DNA from 2 places in the Rhodoferax sp. XS2R6 genome. Region 1 is predicted to be linked to the other one. Evidence: riboswitches for the same ligand, from Rfam matches in the RefSeq annotation. Region 1 holds a riboswitch; the other holds the start of a gene.
What was found. Region 1 has a riboswitch for thiamine pyrophosphate ahead of thiC (phosphomethylpyrimidine synthase ThiC). Riboswitches for the same ligand answer to the same signal wherever they lie in the genome.
Positions count from the first base shown of each region.

Region 2: linked by a shared signal. The riboswitch ahead of AC097A_RS07325 (thiamine ABC transporter substrate-binding protein) and the one ahead of thiC (phosphomethylpyrimidine synthase ThiC) in region 1 are both predicted to bind thiamine pyrophosphate.

Region 1 is NZ_JBWMAY010000001.1:1,195,946-1,204,352, forward strand. Features, by position in the region: gene AC097A_RS05750 (hypothetical protein) at 1-433, opposite strand, end outside; gene AC097A_RS05755 (zinc-ribbon domain containing protein) at 430-882, opposite strand; gene thiD (bifunctional hydroxymethylpyrimidine kinase/phosphomethylpyrimidine kinase) at 917-2,380, opposite strand; gene AC097A_RS05765 (thiazole synthase) at 2,448-3,344, opposite strand; gene thiS (sulfur carrier protein ThiS) at 3,349-3,576, opposite strand; gene AC097A_RS05775 (FAD-dependent oxidoreductase) at 3,573-4,631, opposite strand; gene thiC (phosphomethylpyrimidine synthase ThiC) at 4,634-6,523, opposite strand; TPP riboswitch at 6,610-6,710, opposite strand; gene AC097A_RS05785 (tetratricopeptide repeat protein) at 6,750-7,403, opposite strand; gene aceK (bifunctional isocitrate dehydrogenase kinase/phosphatase) at 7,417-8,407, opposite strand, start outside.
Region 2 is NZ_JBWMAY010000002.1:158,720-167,126, forward strand. Features, by position in the region: gene AC097A_RS07295 (FtsX-like permease family protein) at 1-519, opposite strand, end outside; gene AC097A_RS07300 (DUF1800 domain-containing protein) at 613-2,439, shown strand; gene AC097A_RS07305 (DUF1501 domain-containing protein) at 2,452-3,936, shown strand; gene AC097A_RS07310 (saccharopine dehydrogenase family protein) at 3,933-5,051, shown strand; gene AC097A_RS07315 (DoxX-like family protein) at 5,055-5,420, shown strand; gene AC097A_RS07320 (DUF2269 family protein) at 5,417-5,893, shown strand; TPP riboswitch at 5,935-6,028, shown strand; gene AC097A_RS07325 (thiamine ABC transporter substrate-binding protein) at 6,089-7,120, shown strand; gene AC097A_RS07330 (ABC transporter permease) at 7,152-8,407, shown strand, end outside.

The sequences.
Region 1 (8,407 bases):
GAAACCGTCCAGTTGCGCGCACAAAGCCTGTTTTCTTTTCGATGAATCTCTGAATCGCATTACGACCAATCGCGAAACGCAAAGCTTCCTCGCCATTTTTAATTTCGATTGACTTCACTTTGTAGCTATTTAAGTGCGGCGGATCGTTGATGACAAAGTGAGGGAGCTTTGCCCTCGACCCCGCATTTGGCACAAGCGTGTACTCAGGCGTAGTCTCAGCCAATCGGTCACTGCCCTCTGCCCATACGCCAAACAGAGTTCCCTCAACCCAAAGCCTCCCCGAGAATTCCGCAAGCAATTCTTGTGAACTTTTGAGTTGAACGAGTTTGAGAGACGATTTACTTGGTTGAACAAGCCGCGAAGTGGCGTCCTCGGCTTGCGCTGCAAAACATGCCAGAAGAAATGCACAAAACAATAGAAGCAGTTTCATCACGGAGTTGCTTCATTATTGGGATTTGTCTGCCCTGAAGACCGCAACATTTTTTGAATCATATTTTTCTTTGCAGTGTCAGGCTTGTATGGAGAAAATTCCTCCAAATGGACCAGCAGAGCCATCCAGTGCTTCAAAAACTCCAGGTCCTTTTGTAACTTCGCCTTCGAATCAAGCCACCGTGCGTCGAAATCGGCTATCTGAGCTCGAATTCGATGTGCCTCTGACCAGCACGCCCCACAAAGACTGCGCCGCTGATCAATACTCGCTTTCTTTGTCTCAAAGGTGTACTTCTGATCTTGAGCGGTGAAGACACTGTCAGCCCTGCACTTACTGCATACATAGCGGATATCCAAGTAATCACGTATGTAGTGATACGAGTAAGACTGCTTGCTCTTGTCTGACCAGAGCTCCGGGTCTGCAGCGGCGGTCGTTGGGCGATGAACCTCCATAAGCACGGCTCCATATTTGATGGCCGCACTATAACTACTGAATTTCAAATCTCTCGATCAAAGCCCTACACGCTCCCTCGGGATACTCTGCCTTGGTAACAGCGGAAATCACCGCGGCACTGGCCGCACCCGTGGCCGCAACCTCCGCCACATTGCTGGCATCAATGCCCGCAATGCCCACCACGGGCAGTGGCAGCACGTTTGCCCAGTAGCGCAGGTTATCCAATCCCTGGGGGATCCAGGGCATGTCTTTGCTCTGCGTGGCGAAGATGGGGCCGCAAGCGATGTAGCTGGGGCGCAGGGCCCAGGCACAGGCGACTTCCCAGTAGCTGTGGGTGCTTAGGCCCAGGCGCACGCCGGCTGCTCTCAGGGCGTCCAGGTCCACGGTGTCCAGGTCTTCCTGGCCCAGGTGCACGCCATAGGCGCCATGCTGCAGGGCGAGTTGCCAGTGGTCGTTGATGAAGAGTTGCGCACCGGGTATGGCGCGCGCCGCGGCAATGGACTCCTGAATCTGCGCAGCCAGTGAGGGCTCAGCCGGGTCCTTGATGCGCAGCTGGACGGTGCGGATACCCGCGGCCAGCACGCGACGCACCCAGGCGGCACTGTCGACCACCGCATAGACACCCAGGGCCGGGTTGCTCAAATTCGAGAAGGCGCTTTGTGCGCCGGGCTGGGCCTGCAGCCAAGGCAGGTTGTCGGCGTGCTGCGCGAAGTCCAGCAGCGCCTGCACAGGACCTGCGCCCTGCCCTGCAGCATAGGCATGGCGCAGTGCGTGGGTGGTGGCCATTTTGGCGAGCACCACCGCGTCGGCCACGCAGTAGCCACTGGCCAGCGCAGCCGCGGCGGTGGACGCGAAGGTGCAGCCGGTGCCGTGGTGGTGGATGGTGTCCACACGCGGCAGGCTGAGCCAGCCACTGGCCTCGGGGCTGCTGAACCAGTCACTGGCCAATCCGTTGGCCCTCGCGTCGTCGCCACCGGTGATGACCACCGAGGGCTGCCCCACTTCATACGCTTGCCCCGCACGCAGGCCCAAGCGCTCCGCTTCCACGCGGTTAGGCGTAATCAGCGTGGCGCGTGGCAGCAGCTCCTGCACATAGGCTTGCACCATAGCGTCGCCTGCAAAGCTGGCGCCCGTGGTGGAGCCCAGCACCGGGTCCACCACCAGCGCCACGGGCAGCCCCTGCGCGCGCAAACGATCCACCCACTGGCGAACGACGCGCACGTTGTCCACACTGCCCAGCAGGCCGGTCTTGATGGCCTGGGGCGGCATATCCTGCGCCAGCGCCGCCAGTTGTGCGTCCAGCAGCTCGGCGCTGACGGGCTCCACGCGGGTAACGGCCACCGAGTTCTGCGCGGTGATGGCGGCCACGGCGGTGCAGCCATGCACGCCAAAGGCTTGCAGGGCTTTGAGGTCGGCCTGCAGACCTGCGCCGGCGCCGGAGTCGGAGCCGGCAATGCTCCAGACCACGGGGCGCGTGTCAGCCGCTACCGAACGCACTTCAGTGTCAAAAGTGCTTCTAGCCCTCGTGGGTAGTGCGCGAGCAGCTTCTTTTTTCATAGCAACCTTAGAGCAAGATGGGGTGACCAACCACCGGCGTGGAGGCCACGGCCATGTCCTGGCGGGCCATGACGCCGGCCTCGAACGCCAAGCGGCCGGATTCGATGCCCAGCTTGAACGCACGCGCCATGCGCACCGGGTCCATCGCGTGGGCCACAGCGCTGTTGAGCAGCACGGCGTCCAGCCCCAGTTCCATGGCCTGCACCGCGTCGGCCGGCGAGCCTATGCCCGCGTCCACGATGAGAGGCACACCAGGCAGGCGCGCGCGCAAGGTGCGCAGCGCGCCGGGGTTGACCAGCCCCTGGCCCGAGCCGATGGGTGCGCCCCAGGGCATGAGGAGGTTGCAGCCCACGTCCAGCAGGCGCTTGCAGCTCACCAGGTCGTCCATGCAGTAGGGGAAGACTTCAAAGCCATCTTTGACGAGTTGCGTGGCGGCTGTAAGCAGCTCAAACGGGTCGGGCTGCAGGGTGTGGGCGTCACCCACCACTTCGAGTTTGATCCAGGTGGTGTCAAACAGCTCGCGTGCCATGTGGGCCAGGGTGATGGCTTCGCGGGCGGTGTAACAGCCAGCGGTGTTGGGCAGCAGGTGGGCTCCCGTGGCTTGGATGAGGGCAAAGAAGTCGCCGACCTCTGCGCCATGGGCCAGTTGGCGGCGCAGGCCCATGGTGACGACTTGCGCACCGGAGGCCGTGATGGCGTCTTGCAGGACCTGGGGGGACGGATAGCTGGCGGTGCCCAGGAAGAAACGGCTGGTGAGGGTGCGGCCGCCTATGTGCCATTGGCTCTGCTCGGGGGGGAGCCTGGAAGTCAGCGCGTTCTGCTCCGTGTCCCCCGCCCGCTGTGCGGGCTCCTCCTTTACCTGCGCAGAGCGCTCTGCCTCCCAGTCTCTTGGTGTGACTCGCATATTCTTAACCTCCTTCAATCGGTTGGAAGGTCAGAATGAAGTCGCCCTCGACCAGCGGCTGCTGCGGGCGCAGGCTGCGCGGTACGAAATTGCCGTTGACTGCGGTGGCCAGGCCTGCGGGCAAGACGCCGCGCGCTTCTACCCAGGCTTGCAGGGTGCGGGCGGTGGTGCTTTCCGGGTTGCCGTTCACCACCACGGTGATGGTGGGCAGTGCAGTGTCTGTTGTACTCATAGCGATAACTCGTGCAGGGCCTGCTCCACCAGGGCGGGGGCGATGAGCCAGCCGTGGCGGAAGAGGCCGTTGATTTCTGTTGTGCCTGCGCGGTGGCGCACCACGGGCAGGTTGTCGGGCAGCGCGGGGCGCAGATTGGTCTCGGTGTGCAGCACGCGCGCTTCGGCCAGTGCGGGGATGGCGCTGTGCGCGGCGCTCAGCAGTTCCAACGTGCTGCGCAGCGACACGGGCGAGCGGTCTTCGCTCTCGATCTCGCTAGCGCCGACTACGATCACATCGCCGGGCCGCGGCACCAGGTAGACCGAATGGCGCGGGTGCAGCAGGCGCACGGGGCGGTGCAACTGCACGCCGGGCGCGTGCAGCAAGAACACTTCGCCACGCACGCCACGCACGGGTAGCGCGGGCTTGGCGCCTACACCGCGCACGTCGAACACATGGTCGAAGCGGTGCTGTGCATCGCCCACGCGCAAAACACTCGCCTCCACCGCACTCACCGTCGTGCCCCAATGCCATTGCACACCCTGCGCCGTGGCCTGCGCCGCCAGGGCCTGCAGCGCCTGGATCGGATGGATTTGACCTTCACACGGCAGCAGCCAGGCCAGTGCCGGGCCGCTGATACTGGGCTCTAGTTCGCGCAACTGCGCCGGTGTCAACGGTTGCGGCTGGTAGGGCGCATCGGCCTTGGCCTGCAGCAGACCCACGACGCGTTGGGCGGCGCCCGCATCGCTACGGTGCGCGAGCAGCAGGCTGCCCTGCATACGCAGCTCCACGGGTTGATCCAAACCTTGCACGATCTGCGGCCACAGCGCGCAGGAGCGCAGGCCCAGCGCAAACACTTCAGCACCTGCACGCTCCAACTCGGCCACGGGGCTCAGCATGCCGGCAGCCGTCCAGCCTGCGGCCAGCGAGCCCGAGTCCGCGCGTGGATCGGGGCCTAACCCGGGACCGGACGCGGGGTCGAACACCTGCACGGCGTGGCCCGCGCGGCTGAGCGTGAATGCCAGCAGCCGCCCGAGCACCCCCGCGCCGGCAATGCCGATGCGCTTCGCTGCCACGGTCAGGCCTTGATGTCTTCGGCTCTAGCGATGGGGATATAAATTTCCCCGCCCACCTTCTTGAACTCATCGGACATGACGTCCATGCCCGACTGCAGCGCCTGCTCGTCGCTCACGCCCAGGTTCTTGGCGTACTCGCGGACTTCTTGCGTGATCTTCATGGAGCAGAACTTGGGGCCGCACATGGAGCAGAAATGAGCCACCTTAGCGCCCTCGGCAGGCAGGGTTTCATCGTGAAACTGCTTGGCGGTTTCCGGGTCCAGCGAGAGGTTGAACTGGTCCATCCAGCGGAACTCGAAGCGCGCCTTGGACAACGCGTCATCCCGCGCCCGCACGCCGGGGTGGCCCTTGGCCACATCGGCCACGTGGGCGGCAATCTTGTAGGTGATGATGCCGACCTTCACGTCTTCACGGTCCGGCAGGCCCAGATGTTCCTTGGGTGTGACGTAGCAGAGCATGGCGGTGCCGAACCAGCCGATCATGGCCGCGCCAATGCCGCTGGTGATGTGGTCGTAGCCCGGCGCAATGTCCGTGGTCAGTGGGCCCAGGGTGTAGAACGGGGCCTCACCACAGTGCTTGAGCTGCTCGGTCATATTGGCCTGCACCATGTGCATGGGCACGTGGCCAGGGCCTTCGATCATCACCTGCACATCCTGCTGCCAGGCCTTGTGCGTGAGCTCGCCCAGCGTACGCAGCTCGGCAAACTGCGCCTCGTCGTTCGCATCGGCACCGCTGCCGGGGCGCAGGCCATCACCCAGCGAGTAGCTCACGTCATACGCCTTCATGATCTCCGTCATCTCATCGAAGTGTGTGTAGATGAAGTTCTCTTTATGGTGCGCAATGCACCACTTGGCCATGATGGAGCCGCCGCGCGAGACAATGCCGGTCACGCGGTTGGCCGTCAGGTGGATGAAGGGCAGGCGTACGCCAGCGTGCACCGTGAAGTAGTCCACGCCCTGCTCGGCCTGTTCGATCAGCGTGTCGCGGAAGATCTCCCAGGTCAGGTCTTCGGCAATGCCACCCACCTTCTCCAGCGCCTGGTAGATCGGCACGGTGCCGATGGGAACGGGGCTGTTGCGCACGATCCAGTCGCGCGTGGTGTGGATGTTTTTGCCGGTGGACAGATCCATCACGGTGTCTGCGCCCCAGCGGATGGACCAGACCAGCTTTTCCACTTCTTCCTCGATGCTAGAGGTGATGGCCGAGTTGCCAATGTTGGCGTTGATCTTGACCAGGAAGTTGCGGCCAATGGCCATGGGCTCCAGCTCGGTGTGGTTGATGTTAGCGGGGATGATGGCGCGGCCGCGCGCGACCTCATCGCGCACAAACTCGGGCGTTACCACCTTGGGGATGCTGGCGCCAAAGCTGTTGCCGGCCAGGCGTGCTTCGCGCTCGGCATTGCCCAGGTACTGCGCCTGCCATTCCAGATTCTGGTTCTCGCGCAGGGCCACGTACTCCATCTCGGGGGTGACGATGCCTTTGCGGGCGTAGTGCATCTGCGTCACGTTAGCGCCGCTGCGTGCCCGGCGCGGCTGGCGCTGCAGGCCGGCGGCCTGGGCGCGCAAGGCGGCCAGCGCATCGGTCTCGCCGTTCTTCAGGCCATCGTCCAAGGCAAAGGGCTTGCGGCCTGCGTAGAGTTCGGTGTCACCGCGGCCATCCACCCAGCCCTGGCGCACCAACGGCAGGCCCTGGCGCACATCGATGTCGGCACGCGGGTCGGTGTAGGGGCCGGAGGTGTCGTACACCGTGATCGCTTCGCCATTGCTCTGCAAAATCTCGCGCAGCGGCACCTGGATGTCAGGGCGGCTGCCTTGCAGGTAGCGTTTGGTGGAGGCGGGAAGTGGTTCGCGCGTGAGGCGAATGAACTGGGCGAGTTTGTCGGGTGCGTTCACGGGAGTTCTCCGGTTAAGACCCGAAGACAGAAAAGACACCTGCCCCGCAAACTGATGAGAAAAGACGCCGCCCGGACGGCATTCTGCCGTCGGCTGCGCTGCACTTCTTACGCTGGTATGAACCAGATCAAGTTCGCGGGTTCGGAATCCATCTCAGCGCAACCATTGCGCACCCCGGGCAGGGCGGAGTGTACGACAAGTCACTCTGCCCTGCCCGGGCCACAACTCAAGGTCGCGGCATTTTCTCGTTCAGCGCCTTGATGAAGTTAGGATCCAACTCGCGTGCGCGCGGCGTCTTTTCGGCTAGCAGAATCTTGCCCCATGCTTCTTGGTAACGTTCAACCAAAAAGTAGCTGATTGCCCAGTTCTGCAAGTTCAATGTGTGATCGGGCGCCTTGGTATGGATGCGTGCAAACTCCGGCCAGATTTCCTTCAACTCTGCTTCACTGTCTGCCAGTTGGGCCTTGGTACGCACATAGTCCACCTGGAAATCGATATCTTGGGACATCGTTTTTGCAGCCTCCTCAAACAGCGCATGCCCCGAGGCCATGCGCTGCCTACCCATCTCGATCACGGCCATGCCCCACAGGGCAGAACCGTCCTCCGGATTGAGCAACCACGCCTGATTGAAGCGACGCATGGCGTCATCCAGTTTGCCTCCGCGGAGTAGCGTCCACCCTCTCGTAGCGACCTCATTGGCAGCCTTAATGCGGTCATTGCCAAACGCCTTATCCGCCGCCGCAAGAAGGTCAGCATCCGCCGCTAGTTGTGCAGGATTTTTCGTCTGCCCCCCGTATTTGGGTTGCAGATTGATTTGCGCATACGACCACAAACTGACCACACACAGCAGCGCGCACACCAGTATATTTTTGTATTTCATCCCCCTATCCCCTTCACACTTTGTTGATAAACCGCTTCTCTCGCTCATACGGAAACACATCATGCACATAGCCCGCCACAATGCGCTCCTTTTGCGTCTGCCAGAAGGCCGGGGCCAGCAGGTTGGCGTGGTACTGCATGAAGACCTCGCGCACCAGCGGGTTGCCCAATAAGAATGGCGCGAAGGTTTCGGGGAATACGTCGTGCGGGCCGACGCGGTACCAGATCTCGCCGGACATTTCTTCCTCTTCGTTACGCGGCTCGGGCACTTTACGGAAGTTGCAGTCGGTCAGGTATTCGATCTCGTCGTAGTCGTAAAACACGACCTGGCTGTTGCGCGTGATGCCGAAGTTCTTCCACAACATGTCACCCGGGAAGATGTTGGCGGCCACCATGTCCTTGATGGCGTAGCCGTAGTCGATGACGGCACGGGTGATCTGCTCACGTGCGCGCAGCGCGGCCGGGCTGGTGTTGGCGGGGTCGGCACCACCAGCGTCAAACGCCTCCTGCAGGTAGATGTTGAGCGGGATCATGCGCCGCTCGATGTAGAGGTGTTTGATGATGACCTCGGTCTGGCCGTCGCCATCACGATCGCTAATCTCCAGCTGGCTAGGCGCAAACTGCTGCAGCTCGGCCATCAGCGCGTCACTAAAACGCTCGCGTGGGAAGGCCACGTCGCCATAGTCCAGCGTGTCGGCCATGCGGCCCACGCGGTCGTGCTGCTTCACCAGCTGGTACTTGGCCTTCACCTGCTCGCGCGTGGTTTCTTTCTGGTGCGGGAAGTAGTCCTTGATGACCTTGAACACATAGGGGTAGCTGGGTAAATCAAACACCAGCATCACCATGCCCTTGATGCCCGCAGCGATGCGAAACTGGTCCGTGCTGTGCTGCAGGTGGTGCAAAAAGTCGCGGTAGAACAGCGTCTTGCCCTGCTTGGCCAGCCCCAACGCGTTGTAGAGCTCGTTGCGCGGCTTGCGCGGCATCATGCCGCGCAAGAACTGCACG
Region 2 (8,407 bases), on a different contig from region 1:
CTGCAGCGTGTGCAAGCGCAGCCCCTGCTGCAGTTGCAGTGTGGCGCCTGGCAAGGCCTGGCGCGCCAGCGGGTTGAGAAACACCGTGTCGGGGGCAAAAACAGCCAGGCGGTCCGCATTGGCGACGGGCAGGGGCAACAGGTCTGGCGCTACGGCGGCCACCTGCAATGCGTCCACGCCCACCACGCGCAGCAGCGTTTTCTGGCCTGCGTGCACGGCGTAGGTGCTGAGCTCCAGCACAGGTGCCGCCAGGGCCACATCGGGGTGGTGCAGCAGCCGCCCCCATAGCGCCAGGTCCACGCTGCTGGCGTTGCCAGCGGCCGTGCGCAGCTCCAGGTCGGGCTGGCCCCCCACCGAGCGCACGGCTTGCGAGAACTCGTCCAGTGCCGAGGCGTTGATCAGGTGCACCGCAAACGCCAGCGCCACCCCCAGCATCACTGACACCACGGCTGCTGCATTGCGCCACGGGTGCTGGCGCAGCTCCTGCCAGGAGAAAGTGGTAAGCAAAGGTAGCAACATGGGCCTAGCCTAGCGCAAACCCGTGTGGCCACGTCATCGGGGCTGGTTACCATGCGCAGCAAGGTGCAGCCGCCGGCTGCCGAGGGTAAACCTATGAGTGATCACGTGAGCGAAACCCCTGTTGCAGTCCCCGAGGCCGACGCCAGTGCATCGGCATCCTGGGCCCGTGCGGCCGCCCTGGGTGGCTTGGCCAGTCTGTTGGCGGCTTGTGCTGCCCCCGGCGGGCGGCTGGGGCGCGGCCTGCCCCTGCAGCGGCCCGACCAGCACCACCCCAGCGCCCACACGCCGCAGGAGGCCGCGCGCTTTCTGCTGCAGGCGCAGTTCTCCGCCTCGGATGCCGAGATCGCCGCCGTGCAAAAGCAGGGCTATGCGCGCTGGCTGGCAGAGCAGTTCGATGCGCCCCTGGGCCAAACCGGCTGGGACTGGCTCAACCAGCGCGGCTATGGCGTGATTGACAACACTACGCGCTACTTCGACCACTTCTACCCTGGCGACTACATGGTCTGGAACCAGCTCATGACCGCGCCCGACGCGGTGCGCAAGCGACTGGCACTGGCGATGTCAGAGTTCTTTGTGGTCTCGCTCACGGGGCTGGATTTTGCCTGGCGCAGCCACGCCATGGCGCACTACTGGGACACGCTGGTGCGCCACGCACTGGGCAACTTCCGCGACCTGCTGGAAGACGTGTCGCTGAACCCGGCCATGGGCCACTACCTCAACACCAAGGGCAACCAGAAAGAAAACCCCGCCACCGGCCGCGTGCCCGACGAGAACTACGCGCGCGAGGTGATGCAGCTCTTCAGCATCGGCCTGGTGCAGCTCAACCCCGACGGCACCGAGAAAACCGGTGCCAACGGCCAGCGGCTGGAAACCTATGTGCAGAGCGATGTGAGCCAGCTGGCCCGTGTGTTCACGGGTTACGACTTTGACCAGCGGCAAAACGTGGTCACCCCCTTTGACCCCGAAGGCAAGCGCAAGGTGGGCAACACCTACTTTGCCAAGCAGCGCATGCTGTTCACGGCCAACCGCCATTCGGACCTGCCCGTGCAGTTCCTGGGCGTCACCATTCCGGCAAACACGGCGGGGGCGGATGCGCTCAAGATCGCGCTGGACACACTGTTCCACCACCCCAATGTGGGCCCCTTCTTTGGCCGGCAGATGATCCAGCGCCTGGTCACCAGCAACCCCAGTCCGGCCTATGTGGCGCGCGTGTCGGCGGTGTTTGCGGACAACGGCGCCGGCGTGCGGGGTGACTTGCGCGCGGTGTTTGCGGCGGTGCTGCTGGACGACGAGGCGCGCAACCCCGAAGGCGTGCGCGAGGCCCGCTTTGGCCGCCTGCGCGAACCCATGCTGCGCCTGGTGCAGTGGGGCCGCACCTTTGGCGCCAGTTCGGCCCAGGGCAGCTGGAAAATTGGCGACCTCAGCAACCCCGCCACGCAGCTGGGCCAGAGCCCGTTGCGCTCGCCCTCGGTGTTCAACTTCTTTCGCCCCGGTTATGTGCCGCCGGCCACACAGATGGCGGCCAGCGGCGCCTCGGCGCCGGAGTTCCAGATCGTCACCGAGAGCAGCGTGGCGGGTTACCTGAACTTCATGCAGAACGTGATCCGCAACGGCATCTATGTGAACGACCCGGACCTGCCCAACAACATCAACAACTCCAGAAACCCCAAGAACGGCTTTGACATCAAGGCCAGCTACACGACCGAGCTGGCCCTGGCGCAAGACACCAAGGCGCTGGTTGCGCGGCTCAACCTGCTGCTGTGCGCGGGCCAGTTGCCCACCGCCCTGCAGGCGCGCATGGAGGCGGCCCTCAACGCCACGCCGCTGACCGCCACCAGTCCGCCCGACAAACGCCTGGACCGCGTGGCCTCAGCTGTGCTGCTGGCCATGGCTGCCCCCCAGTACCTGGTCCAGAAATAAGCGAGGCATCCCATGCACCTGCTCAACACCGCATTGCACACCCGTCGCGCCTTCCTCAAGCGCAGTGGCCAGCTGGCCCTGGCCGGCGTCGGCCTGCCCACGGCCCTGAACCTGGCCGCTCTGGGCGAGGCCGCTGCCGCCACGGCCACCGACTACAAGGCCCTGGTCTGCGTCTTTCTCTACGGGGGCAATGACTACGCCAACACCGTGGTCACCTTTGACCCCGCCAGCTACGCGCAATACGCCACCGTGCGCGGTGGGGCGGGGGATTCGGGTGGCGGCATCGCCCTGGCGCGCGCCGACCTGGAGCGCACCCTGCTCAAGCCACACCATCCTCTGGCAGAGGGCCGGCAGTACGCGCTGCACCCCGCCATGACGGGGTTGGCCGACCTGTTCAACGCCGGGCAGGCCGCCGTGCAGCTCAATGTGGGGCCGCTGGTGGTGCCGCTCACGCGTGCCCAGTTCAACAGCCCGGACCGCAAGACCTACCCGCTGCCGCCCAAGCTGTTTTCGCACAACGACCAGCAGTCCATTTGGCAATCGTCGTCACCCGAAGGCTCCACCGTGGGCTGGGGCGGGCACCTGGGCGACTTGGCTTTGCGCAGCAATGCCAAGTCTTTGTTCACTTGTATGTCGGTCACCGGCAATGCGGTGTTTCTGTCGGGCGACTCGGCGTTGCAGTACCAGGTCAGCACGGGCGGAGCCGTGCGCGTGCGTGCGGCTACCGATAACGCGGTCTACGGCTCCAAAGCGGTGAAAGATTTGTTGTCTCAGATGATTTCGGAGCCCAGCACCCATCCACTGGAAAACGAATACGTACGCGTAATGCAACGTTCGCGCGAAGCCGAGGTGCATGTGGCCGCTGCGCTGGCCGGTAGCCAAAGTGGTGGCACTACGCCACTGATGACGGAGTTTCCCACTGGCAATCCCCTGGCCGACCAGCTGAAGATGGTGGCGCGCCTGATCCAGGGCCGGGATGTGCTGGGCGCCAAGCGCCAGGTGTTCATGGTGTCGCTGGGCGGCTTCGATTTGCACGACAACCTGATTGCCCAACAGCCCGTGTTGATGGGTCGCGTCAGTGAAGCCATGGCGGCGTTTTACCGCGCTACCGTCGAGCTGGGCGTGGCGCAGAATGTGACCGCTTTTACGGCGTCCGACTTCGGCCGCACGCTCACGTCGAATGGCGATGGTTCCGACCACGGCTGGGGCGGCCACCACCTTGTGGTCGGTGGCGCCGTCAAGGGCCGCGCCTTTTATGGCGCGCCGCCCCCTGTCAGCGTGGGCAACACCGGCGCACCACAAGACCAATGGCATGTGGGTCAAGGCCGTCTGCTGCCCAGTACCTCGGTGGATCAGTACGCCGCCACACTGGCACGATGGTTTGGCGTCGGGCCACTAGAGATGAACACCATCCTGCCAAACCTGCGGCAGTTTGGGGCGGCCGCTGGGCGAGCCGACTATCCTGTGGATTTGGGATTTATGGGAATGTCTGCATGAGAGTGATGGTGTTGGGTGGGTACGGAAACTTTGGCGCTCGTATCTGTCGTGCCCTGGCTGCAGATCCCTCCATCACCTTGCTGGTTGCTGGACGGGATGGGAGCCGTGCTTCCGCCTTTGCTGCAGAACTCAACCACGCGCATGGCGCGGGTGCCAGCGCTGCGGTGGTGGATTGCCAGAGCCCGGATTTTTCACAAACACTGCGCGAGCACCGGGTCGGACTGCTGATCCACACTGCGGGCCCGTTTCAGGGGCAAGACTATGCGGTGGCTCGGGCGTGTGCAGAGGCCGGTGCGCATTACATCGACCTGGCCGACGGTCGGCGTTTTGTGTGTGACTTTGCTTCGGCCATGCAGGGCCCGTTTGTGGCGGCCAACCGGGTGGCGATCACCGGTGCCAGCACGGTGCCGGCCTTGTCGTCTGCAGTGGTGGACTTTCTGTGCCGCGGCTGGCAGTGCATCGACAGTATTGATACCTGCATTGCCCCGGCACAAACGGCGCCGCGCGGTGTCGCCACGCTGGAGGCGGTGCTGAGTTATTGCGGTGCCCCCGTGCAGGTGTGGCGCGGCGGGCAGTGGCAGGCGCAGACCGGCTGGTCCTATCCGCAGCGTGTGGAGTTTCAACGCCTGAAGCCTCGGTTGGGCGCGGTCTGCGACATCCCCGATCTGGAACTATTCCCCGCGCACTACCAGGTGCAAGACCACATGGTGTTTCGCGCGGCTCTGGAAGTCGGCCTTTCCCAGCGGGCCTTTGCATTTCTGGCCTGGCTGCGTAAACATGGGGTGTTGAAGAATCCATCTGCTTTGGCTAGGCTACTCAATGCAGGCGCCCCATGGTTTGACCCGCTGGGTTCCGCACTGGGCGGCATGGTGGTGCGCGTGGGTGGTTTGAACGCGGACAACATGCCGGCCCGACGCGCCTGGCACATCGCCGCTGACAAAGACCATGGCCCCGAAATCCCCTGCATGGCCGCCATCCTGCTGGCTCGCCGCTTGGCAGCAGGTGAGCGCATGGAATCCGGTGCACGCGCTTGTGTGGGGCTGCACAAGTTGGAAGACTTCACCCCCGAGTTCGCCAAGTGGGGCATGGTCACGGATGTCTTGGAGGAGGGCTAAGCCATGGGACATGCTGAGCTGCGGTGGCTGCGCTACAGCCTGGTTTTTGTCTGGCTGGCCACGGCGATCGTCAGTGTGCTGGAGCTGCGTGGGCAAAGCCGCATGCTGCTGGTGGCCAGTGGCGTGACGGACGTGCGCGTGGCCGATGCCCTGGTGTGGGCGGGGGCTGCCGTGGATGCATTGCTAGGACTGCTTTTGCTGGTGTTGCCGGTGCGGCGCGTCTACGGCTTGGCCTTGTTGGTGATGCTGGGCATGACGGTGGTGGCGACCTTCATGCAGCCTGCGCTGTGGTTGCATCCGTTGGGGCCTTTGACCAAAAACGTGCCGATTGCGGTGGTGTTGTGGATCTTGACGCGGAGGTCGCCGTGAGTCTGTATGTGTTTTTGAAGTGGGTGCACATTCTGTCCAGCGTGGTGCTGGTGGGTACCGGGTTTGGCACGGCGTTTTTCTTCTTTTATGCGAACCGCAGTGGCGTGGTGGCCGCGCAGGCCGTGGTGTCACGCTTGGTGGTGCGGGCCGACACCTGGTTCACTTCGCCCGCCGTGGTGATCCAGCCCATCACGGGCGTGTGGATGGCCTACCTGGCCGGTTACCCCTGGCACACGCCATGGTTGCTGGTGACGGTGGCGCTCTACCTGTTCACGGGTGCCTGCTGGACACCCGTGGTGGCGCTGCAGCTGCGCATGGCCGACATGGCGAAAGCGGCACATGAAAAGAACGAATCCTTGCCGGAGCTTTACTGGCAGTACGCGCGCCGCTGGGAAGCGCTGGGCTACCCCGCCTTCATCGCCATGCTGGCGGTGTTCTACCTGATGGTGGCCAAGCCGGCCCTGTGGGCATAGGCCTGCGCAGGCGGCCCACAGACGCAAAAGCCTACAATCCAAGCTTCCACCGGGGGTGTCCGTCACAGGACTGAGAAATACCCCATGTACCTGATCTGGGTTATGCCAGCGTAGGAAGTGTGAGAAGCCTGTCCCGTCTTGCGGGTGCCGGTTTTTGATGCGACCTTCTGCTGGCGCATTAAAAGCGAGCACACCATGCAACACGGGATTTTTTCGTTTCTGAAGACCACGCTGGGCGCGGCCTTGCTGACCGCCGGCTTGGCGGCTGCCCACGCTGCCGACCTGCGCGTGCTGACCCACAGCTCATTCACCGTGCCCAAGCCCCTGCTGGCACAGTTTGAAAAAGACAATGGCGTGAAGCTGCGCATCACCAAGGCCGGTGACGCCGGCGAGATGCTGAACAAGCTCATCCTCACCAAGGCCAATCCGATTGCCGATGTGGTCTACGGCATCGACAACGCGCTGGCGCCCAAGGCCCTGGCGGCCGACGTGCTCGACAGCTACGCCGGTGCCGCCGCAGGCCGCAAGCCCGCCGCCGAACTGCCCGCACCGCTGGTGCCCGTGGACTACGGCTACGTGACCCTGAACTACGACAAGGCCTGGTTTGCCAAGAACAACGTGGCCGTGCCCAAGGCGCTGGAAGACCTGGCCCAGCCTGCCTACGCCAAATTGCTCGTTGTGCAAAACCCCGCGACCAGCAGCCCTGGTTACGCCTTCCTGCTGGCCACCATTGGCGCCATGGGCGAGGACAAGGCCTTTGACTTCTGGGCCAAGCTGCGCGCCAACGGCCTGAAGGTGGCCAAGGGCTGGAGCGAGGCCTACTACACCGAGTTCAGCCAGAACGGCGGCAAACACCCCATCGTGGTGAGCTACGCCACCAGCCCGGCAGCAGAGTTGTTTTACAGCAAGACCAAGCTGGCTGAGCCACCCACCGCATCGCTGAGCCTGCCCGGCGCCGTGTTCCGCCAGGTCGAAGGCGTGGCCTTGGTCAAGGGCGGCAAGGAGCGCGCTGCGGCCGAGAAGTTTGTGGAATTCCTGCGCTCGCCCGCCGTGCAACAGGGCATGCAGACCGAGATGTGGATGTACCCCGCCGAAGTAGGTGTGGCCAAGTCCGACGCCTTCAAGTTCGCCCCCGAGCCCACCGCTTTTAATGCACCCAGCGATGCCGACATTGCCAGCAAGGGCGCCGGTTGGGTGGCGCGCTGGACCAAGGTGGTGCTGAAGTAATCCGCGGAAACCTGAGCCTGCGGAGTTGACCATGCGCCACCGCAACCCGGCGCAGCCCTGGGCGGGCTGGGTGCTGCCCGTGCTGCCACTGGTGTTTTTGCTGGTGGTGCTGGTGGCCCCTGCGCTGCGTTTGCTGGTGGAGGGCTGGCGGGGCGATGCGGGCGTTGCCATCTTGTTCGCACCCTGGTTGGACCCGTATTTGCGCTGGCGCATGGCCTGGTCGTTCTGCCAGGCCACCATCACCTGCGTCGCTGCGCTCATTCTCGGCCTGCCCATGGCCTGGGTGTTGGCGCGTTTTGATTTCCCCGGTCGCACGCTGATTCTGCGCGGGCTCATGCTGCCATTTGTGGTGCCCACGCTGGTGGCGGCCATGGGCGTGCTGGCGCTGCTGGGGCCGCAGGGCCTGCTGGTGCAGTTTGGCGGGCCGGACCTGCAGGACACGCCCTGGCTGCTGCTCTACGGCAATCTGTTTTTCAACCTCTGCGTGGTGGTGCGCGCGGGCACCGATGCGCTGGGGCAGGTGAGTGCCTCGCGCGTGGCCGCGGCGCGCACGCTGGGCGCCACGCCCTGGCGTGCGTTCTGGCGCGTGGAGTGGCCAGCCATCGCGCCCTGGCTGGCCTCGGCGCTGTGCCTGGTGTTTCTGTATTGTTTTGCCGGCTTTGGCCTGGCGCTGGTGCTGGGCGGGCAAGATTACGCCACGGCCGAGGTGGAGATCTACACGCTGGTGGCACACGAGCTGCAGCTGCAGCAGGCCGGTGTGCTGGCGGTGTGGATGCTGCAGCTAACCGCGCTGGTGGCGTTGGCTTACGCCGCTATTGAACGCCGGCTGGCTGCGCCCGGCCGTGCGGACCGCCTACCGCGTGTGCAACCCCACGGCGCGGCGCAATGGGCTGCGGTGCTGGCCATGGCTGGTGTTTATATGCTGATTTGTGCTCTACCCCTCGTCGCCATTGCGCAAGGTGCTATGAATTCGGGAGCGGATGCTTGGGCCGTGCTGCTGGAAGACGACACGCTGGCCGCGCTGTGGAACACGGCGCGTTTCACCGCACTGTCCCTGTTGCTGGCCACCGCGCTGGGCCTGGCGCACGCGCTGGCGGCGCGGCGTGTGTTGTGGCTGCGGGCACTGGTGTTTCTGCCCTTCATGGTGTCGCCGGTGATGGTGGCGTTTGGCTTGTTGCTGCTGTACCCGGCGTGGACCGGCAGCTTTGGCCTGCTGGTGGCGGCCTATGCCTTGCTGGCCTACCCATTTGTGGCCAAGTCCATTGCCTCCGCGCTGGACAGCCTGCC